DNA from 3 places in the Paenibacillus canaveralius genome. Region 3 is predicted to be linked to each of the others. Evidence: a T-box and tRNA genes for the amino acid it is inferred to sense, from the RefSeq annotation. Region 3 holds a T-box; the other regions hold tRNA genes.
The links. The T-box of region 3 lies ahead of ileS (isoleucine--tRNA ligase). A T-box ahead of a tRNA ligase gene usually reads a tRNA of that ligase, here a tRNA-Ile.
Positions count from the first base shown of each region.

Region 1 (6,964 bases), 1.9 Mb from region 3:
CCGTTTTTTTCCATGACGGGGATCGCATATTTGGACAGAAGGAAAGTCCCTTTCAAGGAAACGTCGATCACGAGATCCCACTGCTCTTCCGTCAGCTCCACAACCGATTTACGCCGGATTACTCCCGCATTGTTGAAAACGATATCGATCCGACCCGTTTCGCGGACCGCCGCTTCGACCGCGGCTTGGCAGTCTTCCGCCCGAGTAACGTTGCAAGGGACATATCGGGCGAAATGGCCCTGCGCCGTAAGGAGACGCTCGGCCTCGCGTCCGCCCTCTTCGTTCATATCCAGCAGCATAACCTTCGCCCCGTTGGCTGCCAGTGTTTGAGCGGCTGCAAGACCGATTCCCGAAGCGGCTCCGGTGACCAGAGCCGTTTTGCCGGTTAAATCCAGCGGAGAAGTGTTCGTTGTCATCTGATGTACCCCCTTGGTTTGCTTCGTGCTTGGTATGTTTTCATACTGGGCTGCTTTCGGCTTGCCTTGCATTTGCGCTTGCATCACTCTCGTACTTGCATCGCATTTGTGCTTGCATTACTTCGTAGTTGCATCACTTTCGAACTTGCTTCGCTCTCGTACTTGCATTACTTCGTACTTGCATCACTTTCGAACTTGCTTTGCTCTCGTGCTTGCATCGCTTTTGAACTTGCTTTGCTCTCGTGCTTGCATCGCTTTTGAACTTGCTTCGTTCTCGTGCTTGCATCGCTTTCGTGCTTGTATAACTTTCCGTTCCCGTTTTAATTATCACTAAGGCCCGATACAGCCGTCTTCCTGCTCCCGAATCAGTGGATGCCGCCCTCGTAACCGTCTCTTATCCCCTGCAGACTGCCGGCCAGCATAAGAAAAACGCTCGACGTCCACGTGAACGCCCGGTCCCGCAGTCCCTCGCCGGTTACGGCGTCAAAGTTCTCCGCCATACCCGACCCCGCCGCCATGCGGCAGAACTTGCGGGCAAGCTCCGAGGCAAACGCTTCGTCGCCCGCGCCGCGGAGTCCTTCCACGATCAGCATCGTGGAAGGCGCCCAGATCGGGCCGCGCCAGTAGCCGTCCGCCGCATAGTACGGGCTCGACGTGCTTTCCGTCGCCAGCCCGTTGCCGGTCAGGAAGCGGTCCGGCTGCTTTAAATCCGCGATCACCTTCTCGCGGATAGGGCCGGGGAGCCGGCTTCCCAGCACGATCGGGACGAACGTCAGCAGGCTGTCTCCGGCCGAACGCTCGTGGGAACCTGAACGCATAGCCGTGAAGCGGCCTTCCGCCTCATCCCAGAAGTGTGCGATGAGCTTCTGGAGCAGCTCCCGTGCCCTCGCCGACCAGCGCTCGGACTCTTCCTCCAAGCCGAGTCTCTGCGCTGCGGTTGCCAGTACTTCCATCTGAATGACGAGAAACGCCGAGAGATCCGGGCTTTCCACGGGAATATCCGTCAAGAACGCCGTGCTGTTGTCCCACCCGCTGTCATTGCCGTGGTTGTACTGCGGTATTCCGTCTCCATCGTCATCGCGGTACCGGAACCACCACGTCGTCCATTTGCCGAGCGGCTCGTAAATTTCCCGAAGCCGTTCATCCGTAACCGCCGACGAATGTTCCATCATCCAGTTTAGTGTCCAGCCGTGAATAGGAGGTTTGCAGCAGTTCCAGAGCGCATATTTATCGTTTAAAAAGTCAGGCAGCATTCCGCTCTCATCCTGCTTGTCAAAAAATATCGCAAACTGATCCCAGGCGAGGTCCGGATTCGTTCCGGCCAGTGCCATCGCATTGAAGCAGTGATCCCAGCTCCAGATATTCGTCATCCAATTCTTGGACATGTACATGGCGGGACGGGATAAATAGCCGTCCGCGCGTACGACGCAGGACCACGTAATATAGGCAGCCAGCGTCCGTGCCTCTTCCCAGTCCTCCGGCGTTTTTATCGTGCGGGCTAGCCACTGTTCCCATTCTTGGCCCGCCATTGCCTCGGCCTCTTCGTACGAATACTTGTCGCGCTGTCCGGGGACCGTCCGGTATTCTTCGAGGGACAGATCGAACGACTGGTTTTCCCCTCCGGGAACGATCCCGAACGAGATATGTTTGGCACGGAGACCGCCCCAGACTACATCCGGTTCGAAATGACCGAGCAGCGGCGAGAGCAGAATCCGGACCTCACGCGAGAAGCTGTTAAGCTCCCAGCCTCTTTCCTGATAAGGGAGCGCGTAATCGTACGCGCTTAGCTCCGCCGTCAGCTTCAGTCCGATTCCTTCCCCTCTGACACGGATGCAGTCCGGCTCCGGAATGCACCATTCCATCCAGCCCGTTCCGCTTTCCAAGCGAACCTTGACGGGGGAAGCCTCTACCCTATATTCGGTCAGCGCTTCCCTGCTCTTCGGATCAATGGGCGTGATACCGAAAAGGACACCGGCCTGCTCGTCGCCCCCGCGGATCATTCGTACGTAAAGCCCTTCGCTGCGTTTATCGCTTTGCGGCAGTCTCGATAGGGCGAAATAGGAACCAAAGCGGCTGAATGGCACCACAGACAGATCAAAATTCATAGTTGCAGCCCCCCGTTGCTCCTCAGATTCGATGTTGCTGCTCGTGAAGAGAGCGTTTACATAAAATTGTACCGGAAAGAACAGAATCTCCACACCGACGCTTGTTGGTATCTTCGTGTCATTTTGCACCTGCTGCGCCCAAGTTTTTAACCGAATGTAATCAAGGTGCCATTTTGTATGCGGAGATTCGTCTTTTTGTTTAATCTCTCTTTTCCGAATAACAAAAAAAACCGCTCCGAGACCATTCACTCTCGTACGGTTATCCATTTAAAACATGAACCCATTTTGGCATACTCTTCCTATTGCAACATTTTGCAGCTGTCCTCCGTCCTTTCGCTGCCCCTGAAAACCGCTTCCCTTTGAGATATAACTTTGGGACAGAATATACAGAATGACGCACGAAATGGCGTGCAGGACCCAAACGCCCCCCAATTTACGGTAATTCGCCATCCCGAATATAGTATCATACAGCTTCGCGACTGCTCGGTTCGCTTTAGACGGCATCAAAAAAAGAGCCTCTCGGCTCTTATTATATGTATGGCTCCCCGAACAGGACTCGAACCTGTGACAACTCGATTAACAGTCGAGTGCTCTACCAACTGAGCTATCAGGGAATAGGATGGTGGAGCCAAGGGGGATCGAACCCCTGACCTCATCGCTGCCAGCGATGCGCTCTCCCAGCTGAGCTATGGCCCCATTTTGGTGCTGCAGAAAAAATTTTAACTTGTCTTGAGAAATTCGTCAAGCGTTTTTTTAGAACGACAGATCGGTAAGTGGTGGGCCCTAGTGGACTCGAACCACCGACCTCACCCTTATCAGGGGTGCGCTCTAACCAGCTGAGCTAAGGGCCCATATGTATACCTATATAATAGGTAGAAACTTGTTAAAGAGGATAAGAAAAGCCCACCGTTAAGTGGGCTCTTGCTTGGCAACGTCCTACTCTCCCAGGACCCTTCGGTCCAAGTACCATCGGCGCTGGAAGGCTTAACGGTCGTGTTCGGGATGGGTACGCGTGGTTCCCTTCCGCCATCGTCACCAAACAGGTGTCTTGTCAGACACATCAGGGTTGCTCCCTGAAAACTAGCAGCGAAACAAGCAGTCGATCCATCCAAAGATCTTATGGTGCATACGCTAGGTATGCTTCTGATGCGGCTTTTACTGTCGTAAGTGCCTAAGCATATGCTTTCGAAGTAACCTGTACTCCGCACATGTTTGGTGGTCAAGCCCTCGACCGATTAGTATTGGTCAGCTCCACACATTGCTGTGCTTCCACCTCCAACCTATCTACCTCGTCGTCTTCAAGGGGTCTTACATACTGGGAAATCTCATCTTGAGGGGGGCTTCACGCTTAGATGCTTTCAGCGCTTATCCCTTCCGTACATAGCTACCCAGCGATGCCTCTGGCGAGACAACTGGTACACCAGCGGTACGTCCATCCCGGTCCTCTCGTACTAAGGACAGCTCCTCTCAAATTTCCTGCGCCCGCGACAGATAGGGACCGAACTGTCTCACGACGTTCTGAACCCAGCTCGCGTACCGCTTTAATGGGCGAACAGCCCAACCCTTGGGACCTACTTCAGCCCCAGGATGCGATGAGCCGACATCGAGGTGCCAAACCTCCCCGTCGATGTGGACTCTTGGGGGAGATAAGCCTGTTATCCCCAGGGTAGCTTTTATCCGTTGAGCGATGGCCCTTCCATGCGGTACCACCGGATCACTAAGCCCGACTTTCGTCCCTGCTCGACCTGTATGTCTCGCAGTCAAGCTCCCTTATGCCTTTGCACTCTTCGAATGATTTCCAACCATTCTGAGGGAACCTTGGGGCGCCTCCGTTACTCTTTAGGAGGCGACCGCCCCAGTCAAACTGCCCACCTGACACGGTCCCTCTACCGGATTACGGTAGTAGGTTAGAACTCCGATACGATCAGGGTGGTATCCCAACGGCGCCTCCACCCAAGCTGGCGCTCAGGCTTCAAAGGCTCCCACCTATCCTGTACAGATCGTACCAAAGTCCAATATCAAGCTGCAGTAAAGCTCCATGGGGTCTTTCCGTCTTGTCGCGGGTAACCTGCATCTTCACAGGTATTAAAATTTCACCGGATCTCTCGTTGAGACAGCGCCCAAGTCGTTACGCCATTCGTGCGGGTCAGAATTTACCTGACAAGGAATTTCGCTACCTTAGGACCGTTATAGTTACGGCCGCCGTTTACTGGGGCTTCGGTTCACAGCTTCGGGTTACCCCTAACCGCTCCCCTTAACCTTCCAGCACCGGGCAGGCGTCAGCCCATATACTTCGCCTTGCGGCTTCGCATAGACCTGTGTTTTTGCTAAACAGTCGCTTGGGCCTTTTCACTGCGGCCCCCTCGTGCTATTCACACTACCGGGGCACCCCTTCTCCCGAAGTTACGGGGTCATTTTGCCGAGTTCCTTAACGAGAGTTCTTCCGCGCGCCTTAGAATTCTCTTCTCGCCCACCTGTGTCGGTTTGCGGTACGGGCACCTTCGCCTGGCTAGAAGCTTTTCTCGGCAGTGTGAGATCAAGACCTTCGCTACTGTAATTTTCGCTCCCCATCACAGCCCAGCCTTATGATGTGCGGATTTGCCTACACATCAGCCTCACTGCTTGGACGGACATCCATCAGTCCGCGTCCCTACCCTGCTGCGTCACTCCATTGCTCGTAACGGCTTACGGTGGTACAGGAATTTCAACCTGTTGTCCTTCGACTACGCCTTTCGGCCTCGCCTTAGGTCCCGACTTACCCTGAGCGGACGAACCTTCCTCAGGAACCCTTAGGCTTTCGGCGGATCAGATTCTCACTGATCTTTTCGTTACTCATACCGGCATTCTCACTTCTGTACAGTCCAGCAGTCCTCACGATCTACCTTCACTCCGTACAGAACGCTCCCCTACCCATGCACACAAGGTGCAAGTCATAGCTTCGGTGGTGTGTTTAGCCCCGTTACATTTTCGGCGCAGAGTCACTCGACCAGTGAGCTATTACGCACTCTTTAAATGGTGGCTGCTTCTAAGCCAACATCCTGGTTGTCTGTGCAACTCCACATCCTTTCCCACTTAACACACACTTGGGGACCTTAGCTGATGATCTGGGCTGTTTCCCTCTTGACAATGGATCTTAGCACTCACTGTCTGACTCCCGGGGTAATGTCTGTGGCATTCAGAGTTTGACTGGACTTGGTAACCCTTGGCGGGCCCCGCACCCAATCAGTGCTTTACCTCCACGACACATCCCCCGAGGCTAGCCCTAAAGCTATTTCGGGGAGAACCAGCTATCTCCGAGTTCGATTGGAATTTCTCCGCTACCCCCACCTCATCCCCGAATTTTTCAACATTCGTGGGTTCGGGCCTCCAGTGCGTGTTACCGCACCTTCACCCTGGACAGGGGTAGATCACACGGTTTCGGGTCTACGCCTGCATACTATAGTCGCCCTATTCAGACTCGCTTTCGCTGCGGCTCCGCCTTTTCAGCTTAACCTCGCATGCAAACGTAACTCGCCGGTTCATTCTACAAAAGGCACGCCATCACCCGTTAACGGGCTCTGACTTCTTGTAGGCACACGGTTTCAGGTTCTTTTTCACTCCCCTCCCGGGGTGCTTTTCACCTTTCCCTCACGGTACTGCTTCACTATCGGTCGCTAGGGAGTATTTAGCCTTGGCAGATGGTCCTGCCGGATTCCGACGGGGTTTCACGTGTCCCGCCGTACTCAGGATCCGTCTAGGCATACGTTCACTTTCGGCTACAGGGCTGTTACCTTTTGCAGCGGACCTTTCCAGATCACTTCACCTAATGAACTTTTGCCATGTTGACGTCCTACAACCCCAAGGAGCAAGCTCCTTGGTTTGGGCTAATCCGCGTTCGCTCGCCGCTACTGACGGAATCACTATTGTTTTCTTTTCCTCCAGGTACTTAGATGTTTCAGTTCCCTGGGTGTGCCTCCAATGCAGCTATGTATTCACTGCATGGTAACTGCGCATTACCACAGCTGGGTTCCCCCATTCGGACATCCCCGGATCAAAGCCTGCTTACGGCTCCCCGAGGCATTTCGTCGTTCGCCACGTCCTTCTTCGGCTCCTAGCGCCTAGGCATCCTCCGTGTGCCCTTATTAGCTTGACCAGTCGCTCCGTTATATCCTGACTCGTGCTAGTAAGCTGCGCTTACAAAATCACTTTTTAGCATATAACCTCGCTTTACATCGATCAAAACCAACAAGGTTTTGGATGATTCTAGTTACATGTTTCGCTATCTAGTTTTCAAGGATCAACGGTTGAAAAGAGAAGCAAATTCTCCTTTCAAAACTGACAACGAGTGATTGAAGGTTGAAGGCACTGCCTTCTTGACTGGGTCCGTTGCAGGACCCGAGTCTCCATAGAAAGGAGGTGATCCAGCCGCACCTTCCGATACGGCTACCTTGTTACGACTTCACC
Region 1 covers NZ_JBDFMM010000001.1:641,350-648,313, reverse strand. The annotation lists gene ABC395_RS02920 (SDR family NAD(P)-dependent oxidoreductase) at 1-416, opposite strand, end outside; gene ABC395_RS02915 (amylo-alpha-1,6-glucosidase) at 782-2,521, opposite strand; tRNA gene ABC395_RS02910 (tRNA-Asn) at 3,060-3,135, opposite strand; tRNA gene ABC395_RS02905 (tRNA-Ala) at 3,142-3,217, opposite strand; tRNA gene ABC395_RS02900 (tRNA-Ile) at 3,296-3,372, opposite strand; rRNA gene rrf (5S ribosomal RNA) at 3,445-3,561, opposite strand; rRNA gene ABC395_RS02890 (23S ribosomal RNA) at 3,737-6,653, opposite strand; rRNA gene ABC395_RS02885 (16S ribosomal RNA) at 6,910-6,964, opposite strand, start outside.
Region 1: it has a tRNA-Ile gene. The T-box ahead of ileS (isoleucine--tRNA ligase) is inferred to sense a tRNA for this amino acid. The anticodon was not compared.

Region 2 (6,964 bases), 1.4 Mb from region 3:
GGATGTTGTACATCAGAGTCCGCGATGCGTTGGTATAGTCCGTTACGTGGGCTTCTCCCACGGTCAGCCTCCAGATGAGCCACGTGTCGATCGTGCCGAAAAGCAGCTCTCCGCGTTCCGCCTTCTCTCTGGCGCCTTCCACATGGTCGAGAATCCATTTTACCTTGGTTCCCGAAAAATAGGCATCCAGCAGAAGCCCCGTTTTATCGCGGAATTTCTGCTCCAGCCCCCGCTGCTTGAGTTCGTCGCAAATTTGCTGGGTTTGTCTGGACTGCCAGACGATGGCGTTATACACGGGCTCGCCCGTTGCTTTATCCCAGACGACAGCGGTTTCCCGTTGGTTGGTGATTCCGATGCCCGCCACCTGCTCCGGTTTTACTCCGGATTCGATCAGGCAGGTTGCCACGACTGCCAAAACCGACGCCCAAATCTCGTTGGCGTTATGCTCCACCCATCCCGGCCGGGGAAAATACTGAGTAAATTCCTGCTGGGCGGTATGAACGATTTGACCCTCGTGATTAAACAGAATCGCCCGTGAACTGGTGGTCCCCTGATCGATGGACATAATATAGGATGACATGAGTCCGCTCCTCCCTGCCTGCTGTGAGAATAATCTTCGTCGGCCCGGGGCCGCGACGCTTGCGCAAAGCTTCAGAGACCGCCGGCCGACGCCGCAAAAAAAGAGACTCACGACAAACCAACCGGATTGCAAAATCCGATGCTTCGTATGAATCTCCATAGTCTCCGTCACAGTTATTAACTTTCTTGTAGCATAACGCGTAATAAAAACGCTGTCAACATTAACTCCACCTTCCGATTTCCGCAGACTGCCGTTAATGAATCAGGACAGGCATGGAAGATTCAAGCCTTTCCACACCGCGCGTTGCTCGGAGTCACATGACGGTGGTCAACCACGCGTGCTTTGAAAAAATTCCACCCATTCCCCGTCCGGCCCGTGAAAAAAGAAATAACGCGATCCGTTCGGCAGCGTAGTAATTTCCGTATCGATCATAACGACATCCGTCTTCCGGATCCGTTCCAATTCCGCTTCGATATCGTCAACCGTAAAAGCCAGATGATGGACCCGGCCCTCTTCGGTTAAACTTCCGCCGTAACCTTCGATTAACTCGACTTCCGTTTCACCCTTAGCGTCAAAGCCAAGAAACGCAAGCTTCATCGCTCCGTTAGTCACAGTATCTTTCAGCTTCAAGCCTACGACGGATTCGTAAAACGAAACCGATTTTTCCATGTTCGTAACCATAACCCCTACATGCTCCAATTTTGTAACCGCCATTTGTTCTGCTCCTCTCGGTATGACAAACTTCTTTCTGTCTTTATTTTGGGACAAAACAAAGGACGAAGCAAGTTTTGCTCCTTATATTTTCCGTTATTTTACGCAGCACAAAAAAGCCGCTTCTTTTCATAGCGGTTTCTTCAGAAGTTTTTGATATCCCGTTAAATAAAAGTCCCTACACATTAAAAAAAGCGCCCGGTGCGCTTCAATCGCCACCGCCGCCTCCCCCGTCTCCGCCTCCGGAACAATCGCTGCCTCCTCCGCTGCCGCTGTCACAATCCGAACTCCCGCCCCAGAAGCTCCATCCGGAATCCGTATAACCGCTGCTGCCGGAATCGGAAGAATGATACTTGTTTTTGCGCTTTTTTGGCGGGTTATACACGCTTGTGGCCAATCTAAGGACAATAAAGACGATTACAGCAGACCAGACTATCATTATCATATGTTTTCACCCTTTCTCTTGTTCTACCTTCTGTTTTCATTATAAAATACCTTTCTAATCTTTGCAACAAAATTATCTGAAAATTTAGATAATTATACGGTGACGGTTTAAATTAGCTCCGGAACGGTTAACTTAAAGAGACGAAACCGGTTACCCGGCTGTCACGTCAGAAACGTACGCTTACTTTATTTCGAAGGGAGTTTTCCACATGGACAAGCGATCGAACGATGATGTCGGTATCTATAATGAAACTTCAAATACAGCGGGCGGCATCAATACTCCTCCTGACCGCGAGGACAAAGCCGCAACCGATCCCGTCAGCGACGTCGTCGAAGAGATTATGGACAATCTTTCCGGCGAGCATCCGACCGGTCCTTCTTCTGAAAAACCGTCAAATAAGCGTTAATTGACTGAGCAGCGGACTCTTCCCGATTGGACAAAAAGCCCTCCAAAACCGTATAAGCGGCAGGAGGGCTTTTTGTGAGAAGCAGGAATTCCATGTTAATACAGCTTTCTTTTAAAAACACAAATTACTTCTTTGGAAGATCCTTGATGCTGGCTTGTATCAAAGCAGGATATCAGCTCCCAGCCCTGCGCCCCCATTTCGTTAAGGTCTTGATCAAACTCATCCAGATCCAACTTGCCACCTACAAAAAAACCTTTTGTAAAAAATTTCAACGTCTGATATTCCCAGCGTTCCATCCTTTTTCCTTCCTTTCTCCATCTAAATCGGGCCGTGTTCCAGGCCGCCTATTTCTCTACCGCCAATCTAAGCGATAAAAGGGCAAGCACAACGGTGAGCGGCGTCATGAACAGCTTTTCGGCACCGGAGATCGAGACCAGATTGCCGGCCGTATTTAGCAGCATGAATCCGAACAGCACCCACATTCCGATCCGTGCCGCTTTTTTGAACCTGCCAGGCAGCACATAGCCGGCTTTTAGAGCGATTAAGGCGATAAATACGATCTGCATAAGAAGGGAGATACTTTCCAGCATAATCAGCTCGGTTTTGTTATTTATTCGTCCGCCCCAAATAAAATGAGTAGGGAGAATCCTAAGCAGAATCAGAACGTGAACCGAAAGCATACCTGCATTTATGACCAGCAGGAGAATGCCTGCCAGCCTGGAAGATATTATCCGCTTCATTTCTCACCTCTTGAGAAGTCAATATTCAATCTGATAAGACAGATTTTTTCAAGCCTTCCCTCTGCTAATTAATCGAATTAATCATCGTATCGCTGTTTTCAGCTTAAATCACCTCATCTTCATAATCAATCCTATTTCTTTTGCATGTCCGAAAGTATCGCACATTTCATAAATCAGTGCTAGTAGCGGCACTTGATAAAGGGTTCCCCGTAAATGGTGGCTTCGCCCTTCAACATGTCCACACCTTTCCTCGTAAATAACATAGAATATATCATCTCAAAAGGAAGGGTGATAGATTTGGCAAACAAAGATGTAAGGCTTCAATTATTCTCCGGCATTAATTTTACAAATCGGCGGATTGTTTTTAGACGTGGAGGTGTAGCGATTCGGGATTTAGGCGCGTTTCGTTTTGATAACATCCTTTCCAGCTTTCGTCTTAGAAATGTGTCTACCACGGATTCAGTGACACTCGTTTTATTTTCGCGGATTAACTTCCAAGGATCTTTTCGCGTGTTTCGCGGAAGTCAAAGTGTGTCCAATCTGGGGAGCTTCAACAATCTGACTTCGTCCCTCATTTTAGTAGGACGTAACCTTACTAACTCGCAAATTCAAGAGATCCAAAGTACCGGTATTCCTCCTCGCGATATTTTGGTAATCAGACAATAACAGATGATTTAAACTTTAGTCAGAAACAAGTTCAACCTCTATCCTTGAAATCGAACGTTCACTCAAGTTATCGTTTAATAACCACTTCTAGGTTTTCATAGCCAATTTCGTAGTATAAAAAGCAGGGGCTGCTGTCCCCTGCTTTCTTTTTCATCACCTGCATCTGTGTTCGTTTTCTCCACCGTTCCTAAACACCAGTATGCGAGTAAAGGGAGCCAGGACGCGGTCCCCCTACACCTTCCCATGTAATCCTGTAGTTTTAATATCCAAAATAACTTAAATTATCTATACATACCAAAATCTGTTTTATATAATAAAACCGGAGGTGATAACCATGTATAGCAATATGACCAATAATTTTTTGATCTATGACCGCCAGCACCGTGGTATTGACAATGATCCGGATATTTATAACCGGTACAAAAATTTTTTAGTTTTTATTGGTTTTGATGCTGCCGAGGCGGAGCTGGAGGTCGCCTATTTTATGAATGCCGTCTTTGATACGATGGACTGAGGAAACTCAGTCTGTCATTCCGTGATTGGCAGTAAGAGAATCGTCACCAAAATTCAGCATTAGAATCTTTTCAATAATTGATAATCTTCATATTTATCAAGTCACTACTGATATTTTGTTCAGACGACTTTTCGTGTTTATTTTGTACTATGTAAATGTTTTATAAAAAAGGTGTTGACAGTGTCGAGAATCCTTGGTATTATACTACTTGTCACTAAGACAACTGAAGATTTTACAAACATGACTTGATAGCTCAGCTGGGAGAGCACCATCTTGACAGGGTGGGGGTCGTCGGTTCGAGCCCGGCTCAGGTCATACAAGAAAAACCCTTACTCTGTAAGGGTTTTTTGCCGTTTATAGGCTGTTTTTAAAAAACGTTCCACCCCATTACCCAATTAAAAAAGGTCCCTTCCGGGACCTCTACTCGTTTACGCTGTCGGCACTACCCTGCTTTTCAGAAACTGCAGCGTATGTTCGATGACCTGCTCCAACTCCGCGGAAGTGCCTGCAAACGGATGAACCGTATTGAACGAATGATTGGCGCCGGGAATTTGAATCCACTGGACTTTCGGCTGGTTCTCGACGAGTTTTTCCGACCCTGCCCTCAGGTTGGCGTGATCTTCTTCACCCTGTATGAGCACAACCGGAAAAGCGGCCCCCCTCATCCGTTCCAGAATGTTAAACTCCTCCTTGCGGGCCTCTATATCATCCAGGATGACCTTATCGAGCGGCATCTGCTGCTTGGTCCTCACGTTAGCGATATATGTGCGCCCTTCCCTACGCAGCTGCTCCTTAGCGGCTTCGTCGAAAATATCCACCTGCGTAATTCCGTTCCAGCTGACAACTCCGGCAATTTCCGTAGGATGATCCAGCGCATAGATCAAGCTTACGCCCGCCCCGCGGCTGTGACCGAGCAGAAAGACCGGCAGCTTGTTGACCGGATTGGCGGAGCCTCTATGCTGATGCTCCTCACTGGAAAGATTAATCCCCCTGCTGTGATGAGGGTAAAAAACTATTGGCTTCTCCCGATCGGATTTCAGCAGTTTGTTTTTAAAATCCCACTCATCCGTCAAGACGGAAATGAGGGTCGACAAGTCGTCCAGCTCACGGCTGTACGTGTTTTTCGCGAATTTTTCCAGTTCACTGAACGACTGCCCGTCCTCTCCCACTCCGTTATGTGTAAAATCGAAGGTAATGACATCCACATCCTGGGCCAGTTTCGCCGCCGCGTAAGGGAACATCCCCCAGTTCTTAAATCCCTTAAAGCCGTGCGAGACAATGAGAATGCCCCTTGCTATAGAAGACGCCGGATAAAAATCTCCGCGAATGACATTGCTCTGATCCATTACGATCTCAAACGGTATCGCCATGGTAACGCCTCCCCGCTTATTTACTTATTTGTCTACTTAATACCCTTACCCGTTATACAACCATTTGTTAACAGGAAAAATAAACTGCAAAAAACTCCCTTGTCTCATTCTGCGGTGTGCATAAGTGAAAGAAGGGAGTTTTCTGTTCGTTTAAACGTTGTTGCCATGATGCCGAAGACCGGACTCGAACCGGTACGATAGTCACCTACCGCAGGATTTTAAGTCCTGTGCGTCTGCCAATTCCGCCACTCCGGCTTATAATGGGCCCTGAGGGACTCGAACCCCCGACCAATCGGTTATGAGCCGACCGCTCTAACCAACTGAGCTAAGGGCCCGGATATGTAATGTAAGGCTGAAAACAGGCAAAAAAAATTTGATATATTGCGGGGGCAGGATTTGAACCTGCGGCCTTCGGGTTATGAGCCCGACGAGCTACCGGGCTGCTCCACCCCGCGTCAGTAATTAGCAATGTCGTATAGCGACAAAAATAAATATACAATACAAAGTACGGTTAAGTCAAGACTTTTTTAATAAACCGAATACCTGACACCGAAACGTCCTTTTTTGGACTTGAAAACTTCGACTTCGGACGGGCATTCATACCCGTAAATCCACCAGTCTTCCTCCATCCGCTTGGCAAGGACACCTGCCTGAAACTTACTGTCATAAAGTTTTACCCAATATACCCACTGCATGGTCCTCACTCCGTTGATGATGTTATTGGCCTAGAAATAGCATATCCAAAAAGGCATTCGCTTATTTGAAGGCCAACACCGTCAGCGGGATTTTTCATAAAAAAGAAGCAAGGTGTGCAATTTACACCTACTCGTTGTCTTCACCGGGTTCGCCTTTTTCGTTTTCGTCCCTGCTTCTATGGGCAATTCTTCCCGAAGCGGCCGAGGCAATGGCGGCTACCAGATCATCGAGAAAGGTATGCACGGCGCCCCCGCTCTTCGTATCCAGCCGTTTGATCAAGCCGGTCTTTTCTTTGTCCAGGTAGCCGAAAGTCGTGATGGCTATGCTGCCGTAGCCGAAAACGGAACCGATCGCGAGCGTTTCGTCGCACCCGAATAAACTCTCATCCGTTTCCAGAATGGATTGAAGCGGTTCTGTGAGCTTTTTCTGCTCAGCCAGCATATCGAGTTCGGTTCCGACCAGAATCGCGTGCTGAAGCTCTCTTTTGCCCAGAACGGCCTTAATGGACTGCATGCACGTATCCATCGATAAACCGGGGTGGTAGGGCGCCTGCATGGCGTATACGATCTCTGCGATGTCTTCCAGGCCCGCTCCCCGGTCGGCCAGCCTTTGCAGCACGACTTTTTTAATCTCCCGGCTGTGAACTTGTCGTCTCACGGTCTTCTCCCCTTAAACTTTCACGATATGTTCAGTATATGACTTCAATTAAGATGGGGTATGGGCGCCCGCGGACAATGTATCGCCTTAAAATGAAATTGTGAGGAGCCTGCAAACACGGTATAATAAGAACTAGTCGACCATAATTTAGGGAGGGATTCCATATGATGTACGGCATC
Region 2 covers NZ_JBDFMM010000001.1:3,876,615-3,883,578, forward strand. The annotation lists gene glpK (glycerol kinase GlpK) at 1-580, opposite strand, end outside; gene ABC395_RS17485 (VOC family protein) at 908-1,294, opposite strand; gene ABC395_RS17490 (hypothetical protein) at 1,500-1,736, opposite strand; gene ABC395_RS17495 (hypothetical protein) at 1,945-2,142, shown strand; gene ABC395_RS17500 (DUF4177 domain-containing protein) at 2,238-2,438, opposite strand; gene ABC395_RS17505 (hypothetical protein) at 2,487-2,882, opposite strand; gene ABC395_RS17510 (hypothetical protein) at 3,180-3,548, shown strand; gene ABC395_RS17515 (hypothetical protein) at 3,883-4,062, shown strand; tRNA gene ABC395_RS17520 (tRNA-Val) at 4,305-4,377, shown strand; gene ABC395_RS17525 (alpha/beta fold hydrolase) at 4,491-5,432, opposite strand; tRNA gene ABC395_RS17530 (tRNA-Leu) at 5,602-5,687, opposite strand; tRNA gene ABC395_RS17535 (tRNA-Ile) at 5,694-5,767, opposite strand; tRNA gene ABC395_RS17540 (tRNA-Met) at 5,814-5,887, opposite strand; gene ABC395_RS17545 (hypothetical protein) at 5,960-6,127, opposite strand; gene ABC395_RS17550 (phosphatidylglycerophosphatase A family protein) at 6,255-6,785, opposite strand.
Region 2: it has a tRNA-Ile gene. The T-box ahead of ileS (isoleucine--tRNA ligase) is inferred to sense a tRNA for this amino acid. The anticodon was not compared.

Region 3 (6,964 bases):
GCAACAGCGCCGGAAAGCATGTCGGTTTTATGCGAGACGCCGAGTAGCACACGAATTGAAGCGTCACAGCAATCCGAAAAGCACAAACCGCACCCCGGCGGCAAACGCCGGAAAGCCGGTATGCTCTAATCGAGCCAACCGGCTTTTCGTCTTTCAAACGAACAGGCCCAACCGGCCGTTCAGCGTTTTCTCCAGCTCCTCCGGAGTCAGCGGGCGCTTGCTTTTGTCGTTTCCGGTCGTTTCGATCAGCTGGTCGCCTGAAATCGTTACGCGTCCCGCCGCCGTCGCTCTAGTCGCGAGCAGTTTCTGCGTAAAGTGGGACTCCGGCGACGTCTGGTTGAACGCGCACGCTTCCGCAAAGCTTTCCAGCGAGCGGGGAGCCGTCGAGAAGCGGTACAGCGCGATCCAGTGCCCATCCTCTCCGGCCCGCTGGAGATCGTACAAGCCGTCCGCATCGGTTGCTTTTGCGGCCCGGTATACGCCGCTTACATCCTCCACGGGCGTTCCGTCCAGCGGAACGGGGGAGCGGGCGGAGTCGCCGAAACCGACATCGACCAGGTAGGGGTGGTCAAATTCCGCAAGAATGGCCGCATGACTTTCCGGCATTCCCCACGTTCCGTCCGGCTTGGCGACGGTAGCCGCAATGAGGCGCACCGTGAAACCAAGCTCCCTAAGGAGGGTGCTGAAAAGCCCGTTAAGTTCGTAGCAGAAGCCTCCGCGGCGGCGCCCGATCACTTTTTCGTAAAAGGAAGCGGTATCCAGCGTGATCGGTACTTGACGGATGACGTCCAGATTTTCAAAAGGCACGTGAAGCATATGACGGCGCTGAAGCTCCTTCAGGGCAGACAAATCCGGCTTGGCCGGACGGCTCGCGCCGATTCTTTTCAAATAAGCCTCAACATTCATGCGGAGCACCTCCTTCTATAGAAAGCCGATTCATTTTTCTATTCCAGACTACCTCCTTACGGAAAGTCATACAAGTGCCGATTGGAAAAAAATAGATGTAATGCAAGAGGTCAGCGAATACGCCGCCCGGCACGGAAGAACAAATGCGGGTTGACATTTTGCCGAAAATGCTGTAAAAATGGAATATCTGAAAGTAAACCCGACAAATTCATTGACGAGAACGAGTACGCTGATCCCTTGTTCCCCAGAGAGTTGGCCGCGCGCTGAAAGCCAATGTACAAGAATGAGCAGAAAATCCTCTCCGAGAAGGAAAGCTGAAGCAGGCAAGTAAGCTGACCCGGGATCCCGCCGTTACAAGGGACGCGTATGATCGTACGCAGATGAGGTGCCGCATAGCTTGAACGACAAGGCTTTGGCGGAACAAGGGTGGTAGCGCGAGAACCAATCTCGTCCCTTACGGGGCGGGATTTTTTTGTTGTCTTCAGAACGAAGCCGGAAAGGATGACTGAACATGAACAAGGTCGATGTTAAAGAAAAAGCAAGAACCCGCGAGCTGCGCGTTTTAAACCAGTGGAGGGAGGACGATACGTTCCGCCGTTCGATCGAGAACCGGGAAGGAAAGCCGAACTTCGTCTTCTATGAAGGTCCGCCCACCGCGAACGGGAAGCCGCATATCGGACATATGCTCGGCCGGGTCATCAAAGATTTTATCGGGCGCTATAAAACGATGTCGGGCTATCGTGTCGTCCGCAAAGCGGGCTGGGATACGCACGGGCTTCCGGTCGAACTGGGCGTAGAGAAGCAGCTGGGCATTTCGGGCAAACAGGAGATCGAGGAATACGGCGTGGCCAAGTTTGTGGAGACGTGCAAAAACAGCGTGTTCGAGTATGAAAAGCAGTGGCGCGAGCTTACCGAGGCCATCGCTTATTGGACCGATATGGTGCATCCGTACGTGACGCTGACGAACGATTACATCGAGAGCGTCTGGCATATCCTGTCGACCATCCACAAGAAAGGGCTTCTGTACAAGGGCCATCGTGTCAGTCCGTACTGCCCGGATTGCCAGACGACGCTGAGCTCGCACGAAGTGGCGCAGGGCTACGAGGATGTGAAGGATCTGAGTGCCACGGTCAAGTTCAAGAGCAAAGCGGCGGACGAGTATTTCCTCGCATGGACGACGACTCCCTGGACGCTTCCGGCCAACGTGGCGCTGGCGGTAAACAAGGATCTCGACTATGTCAAAGTGAAGCATAACGGGGAAGTGTACGTGACGGCGCAGAATCTCGCCGAAAAAGTGTTCGGAGGCGAAGCGGAAATCCTTTCCGTCCATAAGGGGGCCGAGTTTGTCGGAACTGCATATGAGCCGCCTTTCGGTTATTTGCACCTGAACAAAGGCCATCTGGTCGTAGATGCCGAGTATGTCAGCGATGCGAGCGGTACGGGGATCGTGCATATCGCGCCGGCCCACGGGGAAGACGACTACCGCACCACACGCCAGCACGGAATCGATTTTGTCCATGTCGTGAAGCAGGACGGCACCTACTCTTCGGAAATTACCGATTTCGCCGGCCGTTTTGTGAAAGACTGCGACGTGGATATCGTGAAAAAGCTGTCGGAACGCGGTCTGCTTTTCGCCAAAGAACGCTACGAGCACAGCTATCCGTTCTGCTGGCGCTGCAAGTCGCCGCTGCTCTATTACGCAATGGAAAGCTGGTTTATCCGGACGACGGCGGTCAAGGATCAGCTCATCGCGAACAACAACGAAGTGAACTGGTACCCGGGGCATCTCCGCGAAGGCCGCTTCGGAAAATTCCTGGAAGAGCTGGTGGATTGGAATATCAGCCGCAACCGGTACTGGGGAACGCCTCTTAACGTATGGGTATGCGGGGATTGCGGAGAGGAATTTGCTCCGGGAAGCCACCGTGAGCTGCGCGAGCGTGCCGTCGATCCCGTGGATGAGAGTCTGGAGCTTCACAAGCCGTACGTGGATGACGTCAAGCTCCGCTGTTCGTGCGGCGGGGTGATGGAGAGAACGCCGGAAGTGATCGACGTCTGGTTCGACAGCGGTTCGATGCCGTTCGCCCAGTATCATCATCCTTTCGGTGACGAGAAGACGTTCGGCGAGCAGTATCCCGCGGATATGATCTGCGAAGGCATCGACCAGACGCGCGGATGGTTTTTCAGCCTGCTGGCGGTTTCGACGCTGTATAACGGCCGGGCTCCGTACAAGGCCGTCATTTCTACGGGCCACGTGCTGGATGAGAACGGGCTGAAAATGTCCAAGAGCAAAGGCAATGTCCTCGACCCGTGGAACATCATCGAAGAATTCGGAACGGATGCGTTCCGCTGGGCACTTCTGTCGGACAGTGCGCCGTGGAACAGCAAACGTTTCTCGAAGCAAATCGTGGCGGAAGCGAAATCGAAGATCGTCGATACGATTCATAACACACATGCGTTTTTTGCCCTGTATGCCGATATCGACGGGTTTAATCCGGACGCGTTCGAACGAAAGCCGAAACGCAACGAGCTGGACCGCTGGATTTTGTCGCGGCTGAACAGCACGCTCGCGACTGTCGTCAAAGGGCTGGACGCGAACGACTTCCTTAACCCGGCCAAACAGATCGAGGTGTTCGTGGATGAGCTGAGCAACTGGTACATCCGGCGTTCGCGCGACCGTTTCTGGGGAAGCGGAATGTCCGAAGACAAAGTCGAGGCGTACCAGACCCTGCACGAAGTGCTGCTTACTTTGGCGCGGATGATCGCCCCTTACGCTCCGCTGATCGCCGAAGATGTCTACGGTAATCTCGGCGGCAAGGGCAGCGTGCATCTGGCCGACTATCCGAAAGCGGACGAAGCCGCCATCGACACCGGGCTGGAAAACGAGATGGAGACGGCGCGGCAAATCGTCGAACTGGCCCGCAGCGTCCGCAACGAAACGGCGATCAAGACCCGTCAGCCGTTGTCGGAACTCCTTATTTCGCTTGACCGCGAGTTTGCTTTGGAGCGATTTGAAGCGATCATCCAGGAGGAAATCAACGTGAAGCAGGTCCGTCTTGAACGGAGTGATGCCGGTTTCGTCCAGTTTGCTTTGAAGCTGAACCTGAAAGCCGCCGGCAAAAAATACGGCAAATTGGTCGGTCCCCTGCAAGGTTATTTGAAAAATCTTGCTCCTGAAGCAGCGGCCGCTGCGGTCGGAAAGGGCGTTTTGGATACGGAAGTGCAAGGGGAAAGCGTTCGCCTGACGCTGGATGAACTGCTCGTCGAAAAAACGGCGAAGCCCGGGTTCGCTTCCGCATCCGGTTACGGCATTACCGTCGCTTTGAATACGGAAGTGACGGAAGCGCTCAAGCAGGAAGGGGCCGTCCGCGAGGTCGTCCGCGCCGTTCAGGATTACCGCAAAAAGCTGGACCTGCCGATCGACCGGCGCATCACCCTTGTGCTGGATGCGGATCCGCAGCTTAAAGAGGCTTTGCAGCGGTACGAACAGGTTCTCCGCGATAACGTGCTGGTCAGCACGATCCGTTACGAGAATGCGGAAGGTATGGAGCAGGTCGCCCTCGGTGAGTCCACGCTCCGGATGCGAGTGGATTAACGCGAGACACACCGACCGCCTAATCGGTGCGATCTGAGCAGCCTCCGAGCCTGCCGGCAGATGCTGCATAGAGCTGCGATTTAAAGTGCGTCGCCCCGAAGTGTGAACGGGAAGAACTCACGGCTATTGCCGTGAGTTTTTTTATTTTTCACGGAGCCGATGGAACCCGGGGGGGGGGCGGGGTCTGCGGGTGCCTCAGTCCAAAACGGACCGCCCTGACCGTTAAGGACGATATCATCTGCAACGTCAGCCTTAGCCGCACGGTGCCCGATTTTCCGGCATCAACCCGAATGAAGCGAAGCTGCCCTGCCGTTGTTAACATTTTTGAAACAAAATGTGCGCCGTTTTGAAATATAATGAAGGTTATCGTAATGCTTACGCTAGAAACAAGAGCGAATTTTTCACACCGGATGCGTCCGGGCAAAGGAGCTTTCATGAATAAAATTTTAATTGTCGATGACGAAAGGCAAATCGTCGACATTCTCTCTTACGCGTGCAAAAGGGAAGGGTTTGACGTTGAGACGGCGTCTTCCGGCGGGGAAGCTTTGCGGAAAATAGAAGAGACGAAACCGCAGCTTCTCATTCTGGATGTGATGCTGCCGGATATGAACGGCTTCGAGGTGTGCCGCAAAATCGGAGACCCCGATTCGCTCGGCATCATTATGCTGACGGCGAAGAACGACATTCTGGACAAGCTGGTCGGACTGGAACTGGGAGCAGACGATTATATAACGAAGCCGTTCGACATCCGCGAGCTGATTGCCCGTGTTCATTCCCTGCTCAGAAGAATGAGGAAAAAGAGCGAAGAAACGGAGACTCCCGACAGCTTGTCTTACGGCAAGCTTGTTTTGAGCCGGACCAAACGGAAGGTAAGCCTGGGCGGGGACATTCTCGTTTTTACGCCGAAGGAATTCGACCTGCTGGCCCTGCTGCTCCGCCACCTCGACCGCGTGTATACCCGTGAAGAGCTGCTGGAATCGGTCTGGGGATTCGATTTCGCCGGCGGAACCCGTACGGTCGATATCCATCTGCAGCGGCTGCGCAAGAAGCTGGGGCCCGTCTATCAGCAGATGCTGGTTACGATTCACGGCGTAGGATACAAAGCGTCGCTGGATACCATCGGGGAAGAGCTTCAGCATGCCCGTGCGGACAATCATGAAGATGACCGTTAAGCGGAAATCACAGCTTTTCCTCGGTCTGCATCTTCTCCTCACAATCGCGATTCTCGGCTTTGCCGTTCTGCACGGGATACGCAAGGAGCAGCAGAAGCAGGTGGAGGACTATCTGGAGCAGCAGACCAAGACAGCCAACGTGTTTATCCGTCAGGCGCTGCTTGATCCGGCGGACAAACCGGAGGAAGAGGGGACGGCTGTGCTCGGGAACGGCCTCGCCCGGCAGCTAGGCCTTATGAGCGGCATGCACACGATGCTGTTCGATATGAACGCGGAGAAGACCGGGGATTCCATGCCGTCGTCGGAATCTCTTGACGTGAGGGATCTGCTTCCCTATGCGATCCAAGGAAAAACCGCTTACGAGATCAACGGGAGCAGGCTCGTCTATTTGGCGCCTTTGTCCGACGGGGCGGCACAGATCGGAGCCGTCGGCTTCCAGTATTCGCTGGAGATGAACCAGTCCTTCAACACTTCTATCCAGCGTCTTTTTATCCTTATCGGAATTCTGATTCTTACCGTAAGTTTCGCTGCCGGGACGCTTTATTACAACCGGTTGTCCGGCGGAATTCTGAAATTGCGGCGCTCGACCCAGGAAATCCGTGAAGGACGCTACGACGGCGCGGAACGGCTCAAAACCGGTGACGAGCTCGGCGAACTGAGCGAAAACATTTATCAGATGGGGCGGGAAATCCGTAACAGCTTCGAAACCCTGGAAAATAAACAGTCGGAGCTGGAAAAAACCGTTGATAGGCTTACCCGGCTGGAAAAGCAGCAGAAAGAGTTTATCGGGGCGATTTCACACGAGTTCAAAACCCCGCTGACGGTCATCAGGGCCTATCTCGATCTGCTTGACTTGTATAAGGACGATGAGGAACTGGCGAGGCAGGCCAAAACGAGTCTTGCGAAAGAGACGGCACGGCTTCAGGAAATGGTGGACACCATACTCCGGCTGGCTGCACTGGATTTATACGAGTTTCAAGAGCACGAGGAGATCATCGGCCTTGGAACGTTTCTGGAAGAGCTGACAAGCCGCATGCACGGAAAAGCCCGGAAATTCGGCCTGCAAATGCGTGCGGATATTCCCGACGTCTATGTCCGGGGTGACCGGGAGCATTTGACGATCATTTTCGTCAATCTGCTCGATAACGCGATTAAATTCAACCATCCCGGAGGCGAAATCCGGTTAACCGGATTTCAGGACGACGGGAAGGTGAAAATCCGTGTTAGCGATACCGGCATCGGTATCCCCGAGGAGCGGAAGTCGGCGATTTTCGAGCCTTTTTCGAGTGCACAT
Region 3 covers NZ_JBDFMM010000001.1:2,522,753-2,529,716, forward strand. The annotation lists gene ABC395_RS11660 (arylamine N-acetyltransferase family protein) at 154-906, opposite strand; T-box leader at 1,109-1,364, shown strand; gene ileS (isoleucine--tRNA ligase) at 1,418-4,498, shown strand; gene ABC395_RS11670 (response regulator transcription factor) at 4,933-5,670, shown strand; gene ABC395_RS11675 (HAMP domain-containing sensor histidine kinase) at 5,636-6,964, shown strand, end outside.